Regions from separate parts of the Aeromicrobium sp. WCS2018Hpa-31 genome, predicted to be linked through region 1. Evidence: predicted binding sites of a transcription regulator. Region 1 holds the regulator's gene; each other region holds the start of a gene.

Region 1 (5,047 bases):
GTGCACCGCGGTGGAGCGGGGGTCAACGGGCACGCCGGGGTTCATCTCGACGTACAGCTCGCCGTCGCGAACCCGTTTCCCGCCGACAACCGGGGTGATGGCCAGGGAGATGATGCGGTCGCCATCCCCGTCGGGGTCGCGGGTGTACTCGGTGTCGAGCACGAGGAAGGTGCGGGCGGTGAGGTGCTGGAACAGCTCGAAGCCGGCGTCGGTGAGCGTCACGGTCGCCCTCCGCTCTGCTGCCCGCCCTGCTGCCCGTCCTGCTGCCGAACGGGTGGTTGGGTGAGCCGCTGCTCGGCGAGCGCGGCGACCAGCAGCGGGTTCAACAGCGAGGAGTACACCGGTGGCGGCTCACCCTCGGCGCGCGGTGGCGGTTGAGCGTCGGCGAGGGTGCGCGGGGCGGGTGCCCACCCGCCGGCGGCCTCGTTGTCTTCGCGCAGCAGCCGGGTGACCTCGTCGAGGTCGGTGAACGCGCCCTGGGCCCGGGCGACCGCGAGATCGAGCAGGAAGTTCGTCCGGGCGAGGTTGCGGTACAGCTGCTTGCGGTTGTCCAGGAACGGCTCAAGCGCGTGCCGGATCCGGTTCTCGACCGCGGCGTTGGACGCCGGCAGCTGCGGCTGTCGGGCCAGGATGGGCAGCGCGGCCGCGACCCGGGGTTCGTAGATGCGGCGCTGCTCCAGCACTCCGGTCACGGGCGCCGGCAGCGTGGCGACGGCTCCGATGAGGTCGTCCCACCACCGTGTCCAGTCGGCGGGGCCGAGGTTGAGCAGCTCGTCGCGAGCGAGCACGTCGAGGTGCTTGGCCATTTCGGGGACCAGCACGGTGCGCCCCTCGAGCTTGGTGGTCGCCCCTGGCAGCTTCCTCAGTGCGTCGCGGAGGTTGCGCTGGATGTGGAACAGGCTCGGGACCAGTCCGACGACCCCTGCGCCGTACTGCTTCGTCACCGCGTTGCTGATGGCTTCGGCGTTGTCGGCGACGATGAAGTCCGGGCGTTCGCCGAGCTCGTCCAGCACCAGCCGCCACGCCTGTTCGTTCGCGCGCGGGTAGGCGCGCGCCAGCCGGAGCCGGTACTCCCGACGCGGGTAGCTCATCGGGTCCTCGGCCGGGTGCCAGCGGACCTCGACGACCACCAGCAAGCTCCACTGGTTCCGCTCAAGGCGCCGCTGCTGGCCGCGCCGGCGACGGCCGGACAAAATGACCGGCTGCTCGTCGAGCAGCCAGGTGATGGGGGTGGCGAGCGCGGCGTTCGGTGCAGCGGCGAGCTGCTGGTCGTTCGCGGCGCGCTGCTGCCGGTCGCGGTCGCGCATCTGCTGCTCGACGGGGCGCCACAGCAGCGGTGCGTACTGCTCCACCAGGTCGGCGGCGAGGTGCCAGGCGGACTTGCCCTGCGCGGCGGTGTACGACTGCGCGGCCCCGGTCGCCTGCCCGTCGAGCAGCGCGCCGCCGCCATGGTGCTCGAGCAGGTGGCGGCTGGCTCGGTCGCGGTACTCGCGCATCATCAGCGACACCGCCGCGTAGCTGGCGCCCATCGAGAGCTCGTTCAGCGCCCGGGCGTACAACGCGAGCGTCCACGGGGTGTGCCGGGCGCCGGTGAGCGCGCCGCGGTGCGGGGAGAGCAGTTCGTCGCAAGTCGTGCAGCTCTCGACACCGACCTCGACGGCCTCCCGTGCCAGTGGCGGGGTGAAGGTGTGTGGCGCCGTGCCGTCGGCGGGGACACAGCGGTAGCGCTGCCGCTTCGTGGCGCCGCGGCCGTACACGCCCTGCCGGGTCACCTTCGAGACCGCGTGCTCGGGGCACCCCGGCGGGCGGTCGAGCGAGGTGAGCTGGGTGCCGGCCGCCGAGGCGAGCACCTGGAAGAAGTGCGAGCTGCCGTCGGGCCGGGTGCACCGGAACCGCCGCCAGGTGCCCGCCTTCGTCGTGCGCGTGCCTCGTCCCTGGACCCGGGCGTCGGCGTGCCACGGGTCAGGGCACCGCTGCCTCGGTGAGCGTCCAGCCTCGACCGCTCCGGCGGCCGGGGTGGTGAAGAAGTGCCGCTTTCCGGTCTCGGGCAGGCACTCGAACCGCTGCCGCGTGCCGGCCGCGGAGGCCCTGAGCCCACGGCGGCGCACCCGGCTCCCCGCGTGTGACGGGTCCGGGCACTGCGGTGCTGCTGCGTCGGTCAGTTGTCCTCCTGGCGGGACGTCTCCGCCAGACAGCGTGCCGGCGCCGGTCCTACCGGCAGTGCCGTCCTCGAGGTCGCGGGCGGCAACCACCAGCGACCCCCTCCGAACGCGAACCGGCCCTCCCGGGCCCTGACCGAAGGGTCAAGGCTACCGGGAGGGCCGGACAAGGCGCGCCCAAAACCACACTAAAAGCCGAACAGGCCCGGGTGGGAGGGGGCCCTTCGCGTCGTGCGAGTGAGCGGTCGACGGGAGTCAGAGTCGGCGCAGCACCGTGGTGACCTTGCCCAGGATCGTGGCGTGGTTGCCGTCGATGGGGGAGTAGTCGTCGTTGTGCGGCAGCAGCCAGATCTGGCCGTCCTTGCGCTGGAACGTCTTGACCGTGGCCTCGCCGTCGAGCATGGCGGCGACGATCTCGCCGTTCTCGGCGACCGGCTGCTGGCGGACGACCACGTAGTCGCCGTCGCAGATCGCCGCGTCGACCATGGAGTCGCCGCGCACCTCGAGCAGGAACAGCGTGCCGTCGCCGACCAGGGAGCGGGGGAGCGGGAAGATCTCCTCGACCTGCTCCTCGGCCAGGATCGGACCGCCCGCGGCGATGCGACCGAGCATGGGCACGTACGTGGCCTCGGGGCGCTGGTCGCCGAAGCCGGTCTCGTCGACCTCGGAGTCGTCGGCCGAGCTGAGCGTGCGCCGCGCCTTGACCACCTCGGGCAGGAAGATCTCGATCGCGCGCGGGCGATTCGGGTCGCGCTTGACGTAGCCGAGACGCTCGAGGACCCGCAACTGGTGGGCGACCGAGGAGGTGCTGGCCAGGCCGACGGCGCCACCGATCTCGCGCATGCTGGGCGGGTAGCCGCGCTGCTCGATCTGGTCGCGCATGAAGTGCAGGATCTTCTGCTGCCGGCCGGTGAGGCCGGTCATCTCGTCGACGGGACCGTCGGGCAGCTCACGCACGGAGTTGCGTGAACCCTTCGGGCGGCCCCGACGCGGCGCGTCGGCGGAGGGGTCGAGGGTGCTGTCGTCGCTCATGGTCCCCACGCTAGACCTCTGCGGGGACGTTTACAAACACATGTTCGACAGCGTGTCGCGCGTTCGAATGCCGTGCTCGACGGCCCCGCAACCGTCCTGAGACGGCGGCCACGCGCGTGCGACGCGTCACAGTCGAACACCGTGTCGAAGATTCTTTCACTGGAATTGCAGGCGAGTGGCGGTCCTGTTCGGATTCCTGTTCGAAAGGGGGCTGCTTTTGTCGGCGCCTTCCCCTACTGTCGTACACGTGTTCGATCGAACATCTGTTCGTCGGATCCGCGGAGCACCACCGCCCCCGGAGCATCGACGTTCGAATGACATCGACAGGTGCTCGATCGACACACCAAGACTCCTTCCTCTCCCTTCCCCGGAGGTCACCATGAGCACCATCACCGTCTACGAGACCAGCCGCTTCGCCCCGTCGTTCTCCCGTGGGATCGCCTCGGCTCCGCGCAGCACCACCGAGCCGGCCGCGGTCCGGCTGACCCGTCGGGGCCGCCTCGTGCTCCTGCTCGCCGTCATCGCGGCGCTGGCGGTCACGGTCGTCGCTCTCGGCTCGTCCACCGTCGCCACCTCCGACGCCGGTGCGGTCCCGGCCACCACGGTCGTCACCGTGCAGGAGGGGCAGACGCTCTGGCAGATCGCCGCCGACGCCAACCCCGAGGGCGACGTGCGCGACACGGTCGACGACATCATGCGCATGAACTCGCTGCCCAGCGCCGGTGCGCTGCAGCTCGGCTCCGACCTCGCGGTGCCCGTCTACGAGTGACGGGCCCGTCCGGCACCATGGGGGCATGAACGACGCCCCTACCCCGGCGGACCCGACCTCGTCGGGCCGCCCTCTGCAGGTGCACGTGCTGGCCGACGACACCGACCGCTCCGGCGGCTACGTCACGGAGCGGCTGCGGGAGCACGGCGCCGAGCTGACCTGGATCGACCGCGACACGATCGACTCCCCGTGGTCGGCGACCGGCGTAGACCTGGTCCTGAGCCTCGGCTCGGAGCGCTCGGCGCACGAGCCCCGCTGGGCCCACGTCGTGGAAGCGGAGTCCGACGTCGTGCGGGTGGCGCTCGGCTCCGGCGTCCCCGTGATGGCCATCTGCTACGGCGCCCAGCTCGTGGCCCGTGCCCTCGGCGGCACGTCGTACCGCGGCGACGGTGCCGAGATCGGGTGGCGCCGCGTCGACACGCTCGACGACGTCCTCTGCCCGGAGGGGCCGTGGGGCCAGTTCCACCAGGACGTGCTGAGCCCGCCGCCCACGGCGCGGGTGATCGGCAGCTCCTGGTTCGGCCCGCAGTGCTTCGTCGACGAAGCCTTCGGTGCCCGCGTGATCGCCTGGCAGTTCCATCCCGAGGTGACGCCGGAGACGTTCAGCCGCTGGGTCGACGAGAGCGCCGACCTGGTGCGGGTGAGCGGCTCCGAACCCGGTGAGCTGAAGCGTCAGGCGCTCGCGAACGCGACGCGCAGCCGTCTCGCCGCGTTCGCGCTCGTCGACGCCGCCCTCGAGCACCTGGGCGTGGCGGTGCCGCGCCCGATCTGAGGGGCGCAGCGTGGTGGGCTTGGCGCAGGCCTACTGGCTCGCGGCGAGGTTGACCAGCCAGGCCACGCCGAAGCGGTCGTTCAGCAGGCCGAACTCGTCGCCCCACGGTGCACGCTCGAGCGGTGCCACGATCTCGGCGCCCTCGCTGAGTCCGGCCCAGTAGTTGCGGATGCGGGGATCGTCGCCGTTGAGGGTGACGTTGATGGCCGTGCCCATTGACGGCTGGTCACCGCCCGGGGGAGTGTCGGAGGCCATCAGGTCGAAGCCGGCGTCGGTGACGAGGTGGCCGTGCATCATCCGGTCGGCCACGGCGGG
Region 2 (5,047 bases), on a different contig from region 1:
GCTCGCCGAGATCGCCGCCGCCGACAACGGCGTCACCGTGCACCTGCGCTACGGGCCCCACCTGTTCGACCCCGAGGAGCTGCGGCTCATGGTCGGCGACTTCACCGACCTCGACACGTGGGTCTGCGGCCCGGCCGGGCTGGTCGAGCTCGTCCAGGAGGCCTACGGCGACTCGCCGCGCCTGCGGCTGGAGTTCTTCAAGCCGCCGGCGTTCGCCCGCGAGGAGGACGCCGAGGGCACCGTGGCGTTCAACGTCGCCGGCTCCACCGCCGCGAACGACGGCTCGAGCCTGCTCGAGCAGGCGGAGGCCGCCGGCCTGACGCCGGAGTTCGGCTGCCGCATGGGCATCTGCTTCTCGTGCGTCTCTCGCAAGACCGAGGGCACCGTCCGCAACATCCTCACCGGCGAGACGTCGTCGCTGCCCGACGAGGACGTCCGCATCTGCGTGTCCGCGCCCGTCGGCAGCTGCGCCGTCGACCTCTGACCTCACGACCCGCCTCCACGACCTCGTCGAAAGGAACCGCCATGACCACGATCCCGTTCGTCCCCCGTCTGAAGAAGTCCAGCACCCGCGCCTCCGCCCCCAAGGTCCCGAACCTCACCCCCGAGCAGCTCGAGGACTTCGGCAACGAGATGGACGCCCTGCGCCAGCGCATCCTCGCCGACCTCGGCGAGGAGGACGCGACCTACATCCGCAACGTCGTCAAGCGCCAGCAGCAGCTGGAGGTCGCCGGTCGCGCCCTGTTCTACGTGCCCCCGGCCTGGCCGCTCGCCGTCGCCGCGCTGAGCCTCTCCAAGATCCTCGAGAACATGGAGATCGGCCACAACGTCATGCACGGCCAGTACGACTGGATGGGCGACCCGAACCTCAGCTCGCGCATCTACGACTGGGACAACGTGTGCCCCGGCGAGCAGTGGAAGTACAGCCACAACTACATCCACCACACGTTCACCAACATCCTCGGCAAGGACCGTGACATCGGCTACGGCATCCTGCGCATGGACGAGGACCAGCCGTGGCACCCGTACTACCTCGGCAACCCGGTCTACGCCGTGCTGCTCATGCTGTTCTTCGAGTGGGGCGTGGCGATGCACGACCTCGAGGTCGAGAACATCGTGAAGGGCAAGCGCACGTTCGAGGAGAACGCGCCCCTGCACGCCGGCATCATGAAGAAGGTCAAGAGGCAGGCCCTGAAGGACTACCTGGTCTTCCCCGCGCTCACCGGTCCGCTGTTCCCGCTGACCTTCGCCGGCAACGTCACCGCCAACCTCATCCGCAACGTGTGGGCCTTCAACATCATCTTCTGCGGTCACTTCCCGGCCGGCGTCGCCACCTTCACCGAGGAGGAGTGCGAGGACGAGTCGCGCGGGCACTGGTACTACCGTCAGCTGCTCGGCTCGGCCAACATCAGCGGCGGCGACCTGCTCCACATGCTGTCGGGCAACCTGTCGCACCAGATCGAGCACCACCTCTTCCCCGACATCCCGGCGCGCCGCTACCGCGCCATCTCGGTCGAGGTCCAGGAGATCTGCGAGCGCTACGGCATCGAGTACAACACCGGGCCGCTGCACAAGCAGCTGTTCAGCGTCGCGAAGAAGATCTGCCACTTCGCCCTGCCGGACCGCAAGCCGAAGGCGACCGAGCCCGAGCGTGTGGACGTGCCCGCGGCCGCCTGACCGTTCCCCGACACGACGCCGTCGCCCCACGTGGGCGGCGGCGTCGTCGGGTCGGCCCGCCCGTCCCCACCGCGGTCTACCCTGCGGGCATGGCACACAAGATCGCGTCGATGCCGTTCGCGTCGGTGTACCCGCACTACGTGACGAAGGTGGAGAAGAAGGGCCGCACCGTGGCCGAGCTACACGAGGTCGTCACGTGGCTCACCGGGTTCGACGACGACGCGATCGATCGGCACCTCGAGGCCGGGACGACCTTCGAGGACTTCTTCGCGGCAGCGTCGCTGCACCCGAACGCCTCGCTGATCACGGGCTCGATCTGCGGTGTGAAGATTGCCGAGATCGAGGACCCGCTCATGCTGCGGGTGCGCTACCTCGACAAGCTCGTGGACGAGCTGGCGAAGGGCCGCCCGATGGAGAAGGTGCTGCGCACACCCTGACCTGCCGCCGTCCCTCAGCCGGCTCGGGCGATGCGGATGTGCCTGCCGGTGCGGTGGGTGCGGAGGGTCCGGCCGATCTCGTGGGTGGTGGGGTCGATGGTGAAGTAGCCCTGGTGCACGAGGGCATGGCACTTGGGGCAGAGTCCGATGAGGTTGGCCAGGTCGGTGGTGCCGCCGTGGGACCAGTACTCGACGTGATGCACGTGCACGATGGGTCCCCAGCATCCGAGCCCGCCGCAGCGTCCGCCTTGGCGGGCCACGACGGCCTTGCGTTGGGCGGGGGTGGCGAGCCGTGCGGTGCGGCCGACATCGAGCACGGAGTGCTTGCCGGCGGTCAGGATCGGGGTGAGCGCGCTGTCGCAGAGCATCTGCTGGAGCTGGGCCGGTCCGATGGTCCCGAACCCGGCGAGGTCAGCGGTGGTGGTGTCGACGTCGTCGGCCAGGTCAGCCAGGTCGAGCGTCATGGAGACGTGGGGGCGGACGCCCTTGTCCTGGGGCAGCCCTGTCTCGAGGACCGACGTGAGGAGCTGGTCGAGTGCGGTGACGCGGCGTTCGTTGACGGGTCGGTCGTCCTCGGCGCAGGAGGGTGCGGAGAGCGACTGCAGGACGGTCTTGAGCTTGGTGCCGGTGTCGAACGGCAGGAACCCGGTGACATGAAATCCCTCGCCGACGGCGGAGATCTTGATGTCGTGCTTGGCCATGCCCTTGATCCAGGCCTCGTCGAGGTCGTCGGGGTGGGCAGCGTCGCGGAGCTTCTTGACCGCCTGGCGCATCTTCTTGGGCTCGGCCTTCGCCGCGAGGTCCAGCATCCAGTCCATCGAGACCTCCACGACGGCAGGGTCGATGTGGCGGGCGGCGTAGGTGAACGCGTCAACGTGGTCCAGCGAGACGGCCCCCGCAGTGGCGAGGTCGGCGAGCTCGGGCATGTCGTTCAGCGTCCGCGCGGAGCGAGTGAGCTGGGATGCGTCCTTGGTGTCGAGGTGCAGCTGGTCGCGCAGCCAGTTCTTCACGCTCGAGCAGCCCTCGGCCTCGTGGTCGCCGTGCTCGGCCATCTCGGCGACCAGCTCGACCTTCGCCGCATCGATCGCGTTCTGCACCACCTGCAGAAGCCGCAGCGCACCGGTGGTCGTGGGGTACTCACGCAACGCACGCGCAGCGATGGTGAGCTGCTCGGCGACGTGCTGCGTGATCATGAGGTCATAGTAACGAACACATGAGCGATACCACAGGGTCGAAAGTCCCGAAAACTACTGCAGTTCCAGGATTCTTCGTTTCTGTGTGATCCCGCCACCGCGTGCCGATCGCCGAACCGTCGCTACCGCCGCTACCGCAGGGCGGCCGCCAGGTCCGACTCCGGCACGGTCGGGAGCATGAGTCGAGATCCCGACCCCTTGCCGATCGTGACGGTGTTGAGGGCGGGGACCGACGGGAGCGACAGCGCCGACTGCCCCACGAGGGAGACCTGGATGCGGTGCCCTGCCTTGAAGCGGTTGGCGATCGGCCACAGCTCCACGTGGTAGTCGCGAGCGACGCCGGGGAGCGCGAGCCTCGGGTTGCTGTAGTCGCCGTAGGGCTGCACCAGGTTCCCGTCGGAGTAGAGCGACTTCTCCTCGACGACGCCCGGGAACGCCGAGTTGAGCCGTCCGACGGTCATGGGGTGGGTCGTGCCGTCGGGCCAGACGTCGGAGACCACGGCCCAGATCGGCGTGGAGACGCCGGTGGTGGAGAGTCGGACGTCGAGCGTGCCCGGACCGATGGCGGTCACCGACTGCTTCAGCGGGGCCGACGTGTAGGTGAGCCCGGTCAGGTTCGTCAGCTTCATGTCGGTCAGGAACGGGATCCACGTGGTGAGCTGGTTGAGCGGTGAGCCCAGCGTGGAGATGGTGTGCGGATCGACCTGCGTCGGGAGCGACGTGAAGGCGGCGTACGACTGCCGACTCGTCGTCGCGTCCGGCTCGATCGTCAGGCTGCCGTCCTTCGGCGAGGCGCTCGTCCCGGCCCGCTTCGCGGACAGGGACAGTGGCGTCCACGACGTTCCGGGCAGCGGCCACGACGACCCGTCGTAGCGCAGGAACTGTCCGTCCAGGAACTGCTCACGACCGCCGTCGGCCACGAGCATCTGCACCGCCGGCTCGTCCTCCACGCCGTTCTGGACGCCGAGCACCCAGCGGTCGAGCCACTTGTCGATCTGCGCGGCACCGTGGTCGGTCCCGCGTGGGGCGCCGTCATGGGCACCGACCACGAGCAGCTGCGCCGGTGTGCCCTGCGCCTGCAGCTGCTGGAACGCCTGGTAGTCGCCGCGCGGCTCGACGTCGAAGACGCCGTCGATGAGGAGCGTGGGCACCTCGTTCGCGTCGCCGCGGAACCCGCGCTCCTTCCAGTAGGTGTTCAGCGTGGGGTTGAGCAGTCCCGCACTGAGCCCGGAGCCGAGCAGCCCGAGCACGGTCTCGGTGCCGGACAGCGGGTCGCGGGAGAGACGCTGGTCGGCCTGCACGAGCGCGAGGCCGCCGATGGCCGAGAGCACGGCGAGCCCTGGGACCGAGTTGGGGACGCCGCCGGGGACCAGCAGGTCGCGGTACAGCTCGAACGTGCCCGACCGCATGACGGCGGCCTTCACGCACGGCAGCTCCTGGTGCTGGGAGTTGAAGTAGGTGATCGCGCTGGCCGAGAACCCGACCACGGCGAGACGGCCGTCGCTCCAGGGCTGGGAGCACGCCCACGCGAGGGTGTCGCGCACGTCGCGCTGCGTCTTCGGCCCGAGGACGTCGAACTCACCATCACTGTCACCCGTGCCGCGGATCTGGACGGTGAGGAAGTTGTACTCCTCCCCCACGGTGAAGCTGGCCCCGCGCTCGCCGTAGGGCGTGAACTCGACGACGGTCGGTCGCGCCTGCAGGGGCGCCGCGCCGCTGACCGCCGCTGCGAGCGAGGCC
Region 3 (5,047 bases), on a different contig from region 1:
GACCTGGTGCTCACCCAGGACCTGTGCCGCGTGTGCGCGCTGCCGACCGATCGGGTCGACGAGGCGCTGGCGCACCTGGGCTGCAGTGCCGACGTGCTGACGCTCGACCCGCACACCCTCGAGGACGTGCTGGCCTCGGTGGAGCGGGTGGCCGAGGCGGCGGGTGTGCCCGGTCGTGGCCGCGACGTCGTGGCCGGACTGCGTGAACGACTCGCCGCGGTCGCCGCCGCGGCGCAGGGCCGTCCCCGGCCCAGGGTGGCCGTGGTCGAGTGGGTGGACCCTCTGTTCACGGGTGGCCACTGGATCCCCGACCAGGTGGCGGCCGCCGGCGGCGAGCCGGTGGGCATGCACCCGGGGACCCCGTCCGGCCCGTCGGCGTGGGACGGCCTGCGTGCGGAGCGGCCCGACGTCGTCCTCGTGGCGCCGTGCGGCTACGGGCTCGACGGCGCGGCCGAGCAGGCCGCGCTGGTGGTGCGGGAGCTGCCCGACGCCCAGGTCTGGGCGATCGACGGGAACGCCGTGGTGGTGCGACCGGGTCCTCGGCTGGTCGACGGGGTCGAGGCGATGGCTTCGGTGCTTCACCCCGATCTCTTCGGCACGTCGGTTCACGTGCGCCGCGTGCAGTAGCCGATCTCAGCCGGCTCGGGCGATGCGGATGTGCCTGCCGGTGCGGTGGGTGCGCAGGGTGCGGCCGATCTCGTGGGTGGTGGGATCGATCGTGAAGTAGCCCTGGTGGACCAACGCGTGGCAGCGCGGACAGAGCCCGATCAAGTTCTTCAGGTCGGTGGTGCCGCCGCGGGACCAGTACTGGACGTGATGGATGTGGACGATGGGTCCCCAGCACCCGAGCCCGCCGCATCGTCCCCCTTGCCGGGCGACGACGGCCTTGCGCTGGGCGGGGGTGGCCAGGCGTGCGGTGCGGCCGACATCCAGCACGGAGTGCTTGCCGGCGGTCAGGATCGGGGTGAGCGCGGAGTCGCAGAGCATCTGCTGGAGCTGGGCCGGTCCGATGGTCCCGAAGCCGGCGAGGTCAGCGGTGGTGGTGTCGACGTCGTCGGCCAGGTCAGCCAGGTCGAGCGTCATGGAGACGTGGGGTCGGACGCCCTTGTCCTGCGGAAGCCCGGACTCGAGGATGCTGCTGAGCATCTGGTCGAGTGCGGTGACGCGGCGCTCGGCGACGGGTCGGTCGTCCTCCGCGCAGGTGGGTGCGGAGAGCGACTGCAGGACGGTCTTGAGCTTGGTGCCGGTGTCGAACGGCAGGAACCCGGTGATATGAAAACCCTCGCCGACCGGTGAGATCTTGATGTCGTGCTTGGCCATGCCCTTGATCCAGGCCTCGTCGAGGTCGTCGGGGTGGGTGGCGTCGCGCAGCTTCTTCACGGCTCTGCGGATCTGGGCGGGCTCGGCTCGTTCGGCCAGGTGGAGCAGGGCGTCCATGCAGGTCTCGACAGCGGCCGAGTCGATGTGGCGGGCGGCGTAGGTGAACGCGTCGACGTGGTCCAGCGAGACCGCCCCGGCGGTGGCGAGATCGGCGAGCTCGGGCATGTCCTTCAGCGTCCGGGCCGACCTGGTGAGCTGGGCGGCGTCCTTGGCGTCGAGGTGCAGCTGGTCGCGCAGCCAGTTCTTCACGCTCGAGCAGCCCTCGGCCTCGTGGACGCCGTGCTCGGCCATCTCGGCGACCAGGTCGACCTTCGCCGCATCGACCGCGTTCTGCACCACCTGCAGCAGACGCAGCGCATCGGTGGACGTGGGGTACGTGCGCAGCACCTCAGCCGCAGCGGTGAGCTGCTCGGCGACGTGCTGCGTGATCATGAGGTCATGGTAACGAACACATGAGCGATATCACAGGGTCGAAGGTCCCGAAAACTACTGCGATTCCAGGATTCTTCCTTTCTGTGTGATCCCGCCACCGCGTGCCGATCGCCGGACCGTCGTAGCCTCGACCCATGACCTCCTCAGCCCTCCCCGACGTCCCCACCCAGCTGTTCATCGGCGGTTCCTGGCGCGACGCGAGCGGCGGCTCGACGTTCGCGGTGGAGAACCCCGCCGACACCTCCACGTTGGTGCAGGTCGCGGACGCCACGGTCGACGACGGCAAGGCCGCGATCGACGCCGCCGTGGCCGCGCAGGCGGGCTGGGCGAAGGTGCCGCCGCGCGACCGTGGCGAGATCCTGCGCTCCGCCTTCGAGACGGTCACGGCTCGCGCCGACGAGCTGGCCACGATCATGACCCTCGAGATGGGCAAGCCGCTCAGCGAGAGCAAGGCCGAGATCACGTACGGCGCTGAGTTCCTGCGCTGGTTCTCCGAGGAGGCGGTGCGCATCTCCGGCCGCTACTCGGTGGCCCCCAACGGCGCCACGCGTCTGCTCACGCTGAAGCAGCCGGTGGGCCCGTGCCTGATGATCACGCCCTGGAACTTCCCGCTCGCGATGGGCACCCGCAAGATCGCTCCGGCCATCGCCGCCGGCTGCACGATGGTGGTCAAGCCCGCGGGCCTCACGCCGCTCACCATGCTGTGGCTCGCCAAGGTGCTCCAGGAGGCGGGCGTGCCCGAGGGCGTGCTCAACGTCGTCACCACGAAGAGCACGGGCGAGGTGATGGAGCCGATCATCCGCGACCCGCGTCTGCGCAAGCTCACCTTCACCGGCTCCACCGAGGTCGGTCGCTCCCTCGTCGAGCAGAGCGCCGAGGGTCTGCTCCGCGTCTCGATGGAGCTCGGCGGCAACGCTCCGTTCCTGGTGTTCGGCGACGCCGACGTCGACGCGGCCGTCGAGGGCGCGATGCTCGCCAAGATGCGCAACATCGGCGAGGCGTGCACCGCCGCCAACCGGTTCATCGTCCACGCCGACGTCGCCGAGGAGTTCTCCACCAAGCTCGCGGACAAGATGGCCGCGCTCAAGGTCGGCGACGGCCTCGAGGACGACGTCAAGGTCGGCCCCCTCGTCGAGGAGAAGCAGCGCGACAAGGTGGCCGAGCTCGTCGACGACGCCGTCGAGAAGGGCGCCACCGTGCTCACCGGAGGCCAGGTGCCCGACGGTCAGGGGTGGTTCTACCCGCCGACGGTCCTCACCGACGTCCCGCTCACGGCGAAGGTCACCACCGAGGAGATCTTCGGCCCGGTCGCCCCGATCTTCACCTTCACCGACGAGGACGAGGCGCTGCGCCTCGCGAACGACACCGAGTACGGGCTCGTCGCCTACGCCTTCACCACCGACTACGCCCGCGCGGTCCGCGTGTACGAGGGACTCGAGACGGGCATGGTCGGCATCAACCAGGGCATCGTCTCCAACCCCGCCGCCCCGTTCGGCGGCGTGAAGGCCTCCGGCTTCGGCCGCGAGGGCGGCGCCGAGGGCATCGAGGAGTACCTCGAGACGAAGTACGTGGGTCTCGGCGGCCTCTGAGCCACGTCGTCGCCATCGTAGGATTCACCGACGGTGCGACGAGGTCTCGGGGGAACGATGACGAAGGTCATGGGCTGGATTGTCACGGCGGCGTGCATCGCCGGCCTCGTCGCCGGCTGTGGTCCGTCCCCATCGGCCGAGTCGGACGGGCCGTCCTCGACGCCGCCGTCGACCCCCTCGGCCCTCGATCCGTGCAACCTGTTGTCGACCGACGCGTGGTCGGCGCTCGGCGGCGAGCCGCTCGACTACAACGCGGGGACCCAGAACAGCGTGTGGGGAACCTCGGCATGCTCGTACGCCGACGCGACGCGCCTGCAGGCGGAGACGATCGCATCGGTGATGGCGGTCTCCGCGAGGGAGTGGCTCGAACGGATCCCCGAGGTGCTCGCGCTCTCCGGTGCCGACCCGGAGCAGATGGAGGACATCGACGCCGCCCGCCAGCTGGTGGGCATCGAGGAGGGAGAGGTGCCGGATGCCGAGGCCGCCTGCGACGTCTGGAAGGTCTCGAGGGCGGGAGCCATCCGTGCCGAGGACGGTCGGTACGTCGAGCAGCGCCGGCTCGACGACGAGGTCGCCCTGGTACGCATCGAGTCGTGCGCCGACGACGTCGTCTCGCAGGTCGAGCTGAGCTCACCCGAGGCGATGTCCGACCAGGCCCTCGAGCGTGCCGGGTCAGCGATCGAGCGGGTGGAGCGGAAGGCACGAGCCGCCCTCGAGGACGGTCGTCTCTGACGGTGAGGAACTAGCTCTTGTCGGTGGGGGCGTCGGTCACACGCTGACGTCGGCCCGGCGGTCGTCGGGACGCTGGGGCCCCCGGCCGGACTGGAACTGCTCGACGTAGAGCCGGGCGTACAGCCCGCCGGCGCTCAGCAGCTCGTCGTGGGTGCCCTGCTCGACGAGGACACCGTCCTCGATGCCGAAGATGACGTCGGCGTCGTGGATGGTGGAGAGCCGGTGCGCGATGGCGATGGTGGTGCGGTTGGCGCGGGCCCGCTCGAGGGCCTGCTGCACGAGCCGCTCGGTCTCGGTGTCGAGCGCCGACGTGGCCTCGTCGAGGATGAGGATGCGGGGGTCGGCGAGCAGCACGCGGGCGATCGCGAGCCGCTGCTTCTCACCGCCCGACAGCCGGTAGCCGCGCTCGCCGGTGATCGTCTCGTAGCCCTCGGCGAAGCTGAGGATGCGGTCGTGGATGTTCGCGTCGCGGGCCGCCTGCTCGATCTCGGCGGCGGTGGCGTCGGGGCGGGCGTAGGCGAGGTTGTCTCGGATCGTGCCGTGGAACAGGTACGGCTCCTGCGTGACCATGCCGACGGAGCCGGTCACCGAGTCCAGGGTCAGGTCGCGCACGTCGTGGCCGTCGATCAGCACGGCGCCGCGGGTGACGTCGTAGAACCGCGGCACCAGGTAGGTGGCGGTGGTCTTGCCCGAACCCGACGGCCCGACGATGGCCGCGAGCTGACCGGGTCGGATCCGCAGCGAGACGTCGCGCAGCGCCCACGTGTCGTCGACGGACGGCGCCGTCGACCCGTCGGGACGGGAGATCCGCACCGTCGACTCACCGAACCGGTCACCTCCGCGGCCACCGGTGAGGGACCTCGGCTCCGGGTAGCGGAACCAGACGTCACGGAGCTCGACCTCGCCGCGCACCG
Region 4 (5,047 bases), on a different contig from region 1:
TCGGGGGCGCGGCGGTCGGACTCAAGGATCTGCTCGGTCGTGCGGACGTTGGCGGAGCTCATGGGTCCATCCTGCCGGTCCCGTGTTGCAGGCGTGTGGCGCATCTCAGGAACCTGCGCAGAGGCTGCTCAGCGGTTTCTCGGCATGCGGTTGCGCCCACCGGTGTCTACCGTCGAAGGATGATCGCCGAGGAGCACAGGATCGCGTCGCCACAGACGCGCTCACAGCTGTGGGCGAACCTGCTGCGCCTGGAGACGCTGGGCGAGTGGAGCGCGGTGAGTCGGTGCGCGTCGACCGACTCCGACCTCCTCGCTCGCGCACAGTCGTACCTCTGCTCGCTGCAGCACGGCGCGGACCAGCTCGACGCCACCGTGGTCGTCACGCACCTCGACCCGCCCGAGGAGCTCCGGCTGCGCACCACGTCGCCCATGGCGGTGGTGAACGAGCGCATCGTGCTCGAGCCGGACGGCCGCGGCACGATCGTGCGGTACTCCGCATCGGCCTCGTCGTCGATGTTCGGCCCGGCGGTCACCGTGTGGCTGCACGACCACGTGCGCCTCGTCCAGGACCGGCTGAGCCGCTACGCGCAACGCACCGACTTGCTGCTGCCCGACGAGGGCTGACCGACACGGCGCGGAGGTGATGTCCCCCGCCGCCTCCTCCAGGGGTGAATAGAAGCGGCGGGGGCAGGGAGACCATACCGAAGGTCACCGCCGGTCCCAGGAAGCGACTCGGTCCCGTCGACGTGTCGTGTCGCGGATGGTGGCGCGACCGACGGACACGTCGCGGACACCTGGGCCCTCTACGCTTCCCTTATGAAGATCGCAGTGGTCGGCACGGGGTACGTGGGACTCTCGAACGCCGTCATCCTGGCGCAGCGTCACGAGGTGGTGGCGGTCGACGTCGACGCTGCGAAGGTCGCACAGATCAACGCCCGCACCTCGCCCATCGACGACGTGGAGCTGCAGCAGTATCTGGCGGAGAAGCCGCTGGACCTCACGGCCACCACGGACGCCGACGCGGCCTACGCAGGCGCGGACTTCGTGGTGGTGGCCACGCCCACCGACTACGACCCGCGGACCAACTTCTTCGACACCAGCTCGGTGGAGAGCGTCATCGCGGCGGCGGGCTCTGCGAACCCCGCGGCGGCTGTCGTCATCAAGTCGACGGTGCCGGTGGGGTTCACGACACGCATCCGGGACGAGCACCCGGGCAGGACCATCATCTTCTCGCCGGAGTTCCTGCGGGAGGGTCGCGCGCTCCACGACAACCTGCACCCGTCGCGGATCGTCGTGGGCTCGGAGACGGCCGAGGGCAAGGCCTTCGCCGAGCTGCTCCGCGAGGGTGCCCTCGACGACGACGTGCCGGTGCTGCTGACCGGCTCCACGGAGGCCGAGGCGATCAAGCTGTTCGCCAACACCTACCTGGCGCTGCGGGTGGCGTACTTCAACGAGCTGGACACGTACGCCGCGCTCACCGGGTTGGACACCCGACAGATCATCGAGGGCGTGGGTCTCGATCCGCGCATCGGCAGCCACTACAACAACCCGTCGTTCGGATACGGCGGCTACTGCCTGCCGAAGGACACCCGGCAGCTGCGGGCCAACTACGAGTCGGTGCCGCAGAACCTGATCGGCGCGATCGTGGACGCCAACACGACCCGCAAGGACTTCGTGGCCGAGGACATCCTGCGCCGCGGACCGCGGACGGTGGGCATCTTCCGGCTGGTCATGAAGGCCGGCTCGGACAACTTCCGCGCCTCCAGCATCCAAGGCGTGATGAAGCGCCTGAAGGCCAAGGGCACCGAGGTGATCGTCTTCGAGCCCCTGCTCCCCGACGAGCCCTTCTTCGGCTCCGAGGTCCTGCGCGACCTTGACGAGTTCAAGCGCCGCAGCGACGTGATCGTGGTGAACCGCCGTACCGACGAGCTCGCCGACGTGGCCGACAAGGTCTACACCCGCGACCTCTTCGGCAACGACTGACCCCCTTCCCGCGCCCCACTCGGTGGTCGAGTGCGGGTCACGCCCGGCGGTCCAGCACTCGGTGGTCGAGCGCGGGTCACGCCCGGCGGTCCAGCCTTCGGTGGTCGAGTGCCTCCACGAGCGCCAGCGAGGGGAGGTGTATCGAGACCACCCTGAGCGGTTCAGCGTTGGTCGGGCAGCACGACTGCCCCGACCGATGGGTCGGGGTGTCGTGGTGGTCGAGTGTCAGGGTCGCCAACGTTGGTTGCGTTGCCAGGTGTCGGAGCCGGGGAGCTTCCACTCGACGTGGCCGTCGTCGGGGTGGATCCGTCCGATCCAGCCTTGGTCGTGGGCGCGGTGGTGGTGGAACGGGCACAGGAGTGCGCCGTCGCGGATGTCGGTGGTCTTGGAGATGGCGTAGGGGTTGAGGTGGTGGGCCTCGGTCCACCTGGCGTCTCGGTCGCAGTTGTCGGGTGCGGTGCAGCCGCGGTCGCGCTTCTCCATCGCCCGGCGGGATGCCTGGTTGAAGTACCGGTTCGCACTCCCGAGGTCGAGGGGGAGCGGCTTCCCGTTCAACACCATGGGCACGATCTGCGCGGAGCAGGCGAGCCGTCGTGCTTCTCCGGCGCTGATGCGGGTGCCGTCCGACAGCCCGGCGGCCTTGATGCCGCCCATGAGGGTGTCGAGATCGAGGTTCACAGTCACGACAGCGGAGACGCCGCCGTTGGACGGGAGCTGGTCGGCGGGCAGGTGCTCGACCAGGGTGGCGAACGCGTGTCCGAGGCGCTGGGGGTAGGACTGCCCGAACCCCACCTCGTCGTGCTCGCCGGTCGCAGCGTTCACGGTCCCGACCTTCTGGTGCGGGGCCGCGAGGGCATCCAGCGCGGTCTTGAGCATCGCGCCCTGTGCTTCGGGGAGGGTGAACCGGCCGGTGACCGTGCCGTCGTTGTTGTCCCACATGGAGAACGACGTCTTCGCCCGCGCGGCCTCTTCCTTCTTCCGGAGGATCTCGTCCTCGTCGGCGTCGACATCGTCGGTCGTCTTACGGTAGGTCTCGGTGATCCGGGCGGCCCTGCGGCGAAGGTCCTTCAGAGTCAGCCGCTGCGCGTCCTTCAGCAAGGTCTCTTCGCATTGATCACGCTGTTCTGCGGTCACGTCGTCGGGAAGCTTGGCCAACGCGCGGGAGATCAGGTCGGCCTGCTTGGTGCTGATCACTCCGGCGGCGAGCGCGTTCTCGGTGAGGGTGGTCTGCTCCTCGATCCGCTGCGCCGTGTTCACCAGGGCATCGGCCCCGCCGCGGTCCCCACCGAAGTCGAACGAGATCGTCGCGCCGGTCGAGGTGCCCGCCCCGGGGCGTGGTCCGTCGCCGTTCGCCGCGGCCTTGCGGGCCTTCTCCAGCACACGCGCCGCGGCCATCTTGTGGGCCGACAGGCGTGCTTCGGCACGGCCGATCTCGGCGAGGAGTCGTCGGACCTCGGTGGGGTCGAGACCGTCCCACGCGCTGGTGGGGACCGTGTCGAGCAGGGCGTGGAGTCCGTGCACGCACGACGGCACCGGGTGGGTGTCGAGTGCGGCGACGCTCATGCTTCCTCCTGCTGATCTACTCCCATCGTAGAGGCAGAATCAGGTAGGAAGCAAGCACCTGTTCGAATACGTGACCAAGGTACCAGCCCTCCACAGACCTTCGGCCCCACTCGAGACGAGAGGGGCCGAAGGACAGGACGAGCAGGGGTCAGTCGAGCGCACCCAGCAGCGCTCGACCGGCGTGCAGCAGGTCCGCCACCCGGTCAGTCGCCAGTGCGTACTCGACGGTGCCGCCCTGCCGGGTGGAGGTCACGAGCCCGACGCGACGCAGCACTGCCAGCTGCTGCGACAGCGACGACGACTCGACGTCAATGTCGGCGAGCAGCTCGCGCACGGCCATGGGCCTGGCCTCCAGCAGCTCGAGCACCCGGATGCGGACCGGGTGCCCGAGCGTGCGGAAGAGCTCGGCCTTGCTGTGGTGCAGTGGTGCGCTGGTGTCGCCCACCAGCTCAGGCGTCGTCGGCTGCAGCGGCCTCGAGTGCGGCAGCGACGCGGCGGTGCGCCTCCCAGATCTCCTCGGGCAGGTCGCGGAACTGCTCCAGGTGCACCTGGCGGTGCCCGATCTCCTCGCGCCAGCGCGTGACGTCGATCGTGAGGATCGTGTCGAGGTCGGCGAGCGCCTGGTCGTCCAGGCCCTCGAGCAGCAGCTCGTCGCGGGTCGGGATGACGCCGACGGGCGTGCGCTGACCCTCGACCTCGCCGTTCATGTACTGCATGAGCCACACGAGGGGGCGCAGGTTCTCGCGGTAGCCCGGCCACAGGAAGCGCCCGTCGTCGCCGCGCTGGAACCAGTTGACGTGCGCGAACACGGGCTTCTTCGTGGTGCGGCTGAAGACCTCGAGCCAGTGCGCGGCGTAGTCGCCCTCGCCGTAGGACATGAACGGACGCATCGACATCGGGTCGTAGCGCAGCACGCCCTCGAGGCCGTCGGCCGCGGCCGTGGCCTCGGCACCGAGCGTCAGACCGTCGTAGACACCCTCGGCGACGTCGTCGATGGCGCGGATGAGCGGCTCACGGTCACGGGTGCGGCCACCGAAGATGACGCCGTGGATCTCGACGCCCTTCGGGTCCTCGAAGTCCGCGGCCACGTTGGGCACGTTCTCCAGCGTGGTGGTGAAGCGGCTGTTGGGGTGGGCCCAGGGGGCGTCGACCTCGTCGCCCGTGCGGTCGGCGATCACGTCGCCCTTCCAGTCCTCCCAGCCGTCGAGATCGGTGGGCTTGTCGCCCTTGCCCTCCCACCAGACCTCCTGGGTCTTGGTGTTGTAGGCGACGTTCGTGAAGATGGCGCCGGTGCCCTCGACGATGGAGTCGACGGCGCCGGGGTTGGTCTTGGAGTTGGTGTCCTTCGCGACGCCGAACACACCGTTCTCGGGGTTCATGCCGTAGAGCTTGCCGTCGTCGCCGACCCACAACCACGCGATGTCGTCGCCGTAGAACTCGACGTAGTAGCGGTCGCCGAGGGCGTCGGGCGCGAGCGTCATGGCCAGGTTCGTCTTGCCCGA

Evidence for each region. Region 1 encodes LexA, which represses DNA repair genes until DNA is damaged. Its sites were predicted from a motif close to TCGAACANNTGTTCGA; they were not measured.
Region 2: a site for LexA is predicted at 3,320-3,335, ahead of RQG84_RS09210 (DUF222 domain-containing protein). Genes of this name have one in related genera too.
Region 3: a site for LexA is predicted at 1,825-1,840, ahead of RQG84_RS04365 (DUF222 domain-containing protein). Genes of this name have one in related genera too.
Region 4: a site for LexA is predicted at 3,596-3,611, ahead of RQG84_RS16365 (DUF222 domain-containing protein). Genes of this name have one in related genera too.

What each region holds. Positions count from the first base shown of each region.
Region 1 covers NZ_JAVTJF010000010.1:100,158-105,204, forward strand. The annotation lists gene RQG84_RS14090 (3'-5' exonuclease) at 1-222, opposite strand, end outside; gene RQG84_RS14095 (hypothetical protein) at 219-2,108, opposite strand; gene lexA (transcriptional repressor LexA) at 2,415-3,191, opposite strand; gene RQG84_RS14105 (LysM domain-containing protein) at 3,571-3,960, shown strand; gene RQG84_RS14110 (glutamine amidotransferase-related protein) at 3,986-4,732, shown strand; gene RQG84_RS14115 (VOC family protein) at 4,763-5,047, opposite strand, start outside.
Region 2 covers NZ_JAVTJF010000006.1:105,764-110,810, reverse strand. The annotation lists gene RQG84_RS09225 (iron-sulfur cluster-binding domain-containing protein) at 1-484, shown strand, start outside; gene RQG84_RS09220 (acyl-CoA desaturase) at 526-1,677, shown strand; gene RQG84_RS09215 (DUF2200 domain-containing protein) at 1,767-2,114, shown strand; gene RQG84_RS09210 (DUF222 domain-containing protein) at 2,129-3,307, opposite strand; gene RQG84_RS09205 (CocE/NonD family hydrolase) at 3,439-5,047, opposite strand, start outside.
Region 3 covers NZ_JAVTJF010000003.1:93,276-98,322, reverse strand. The annotation lists gene RQG84_RS04370 (ABC transporter substrate-binding protein) at 1-627, shown strand, start outside; gene RQG84_RS04365 (DUF222 domain-containing protein) at 634-1,812, opposite strand; gene RQG84_RS04360 (NAD-dependent succinate-semialdehyde dehydrogenase) at 1,947-3,401, shown strand; gene RQG84_RS04355 (hypothetical protein) at 3,435-4,133, shown strand; gene RQG84_RS04350 (ABC transporter ATP-binding protein) at 4,170-5,047, opposite strand, start outside.
Region 4 covers NZ_JAVTJF010000013.1:53,380-58,426, reverse strand. The annotation lists gene ppc (phosphoenolpyruvate carboxylase) at 1-62, opposite strand, end outside; gene RQG84_RS16375 (hypothetical protein) at 180-623, shown strand; gene RQG84_RS16370 (nucleotide sugar dehydrogenase) at 816-1,982, shown strand; gene RQG84_RS16365 (DUF222 domain-containing protein) at 2,208-3,545, opposite strand; gene RQG84_RS16360 (metalloregulator ArsR/SmtB family transcription factor) at 3,694-3,990, opposite strand; gene RQG84_RS16355 (phosphoenolpyruvate carboxykinase (GTP)) at 3,995-5,047, opposite strand, start outside.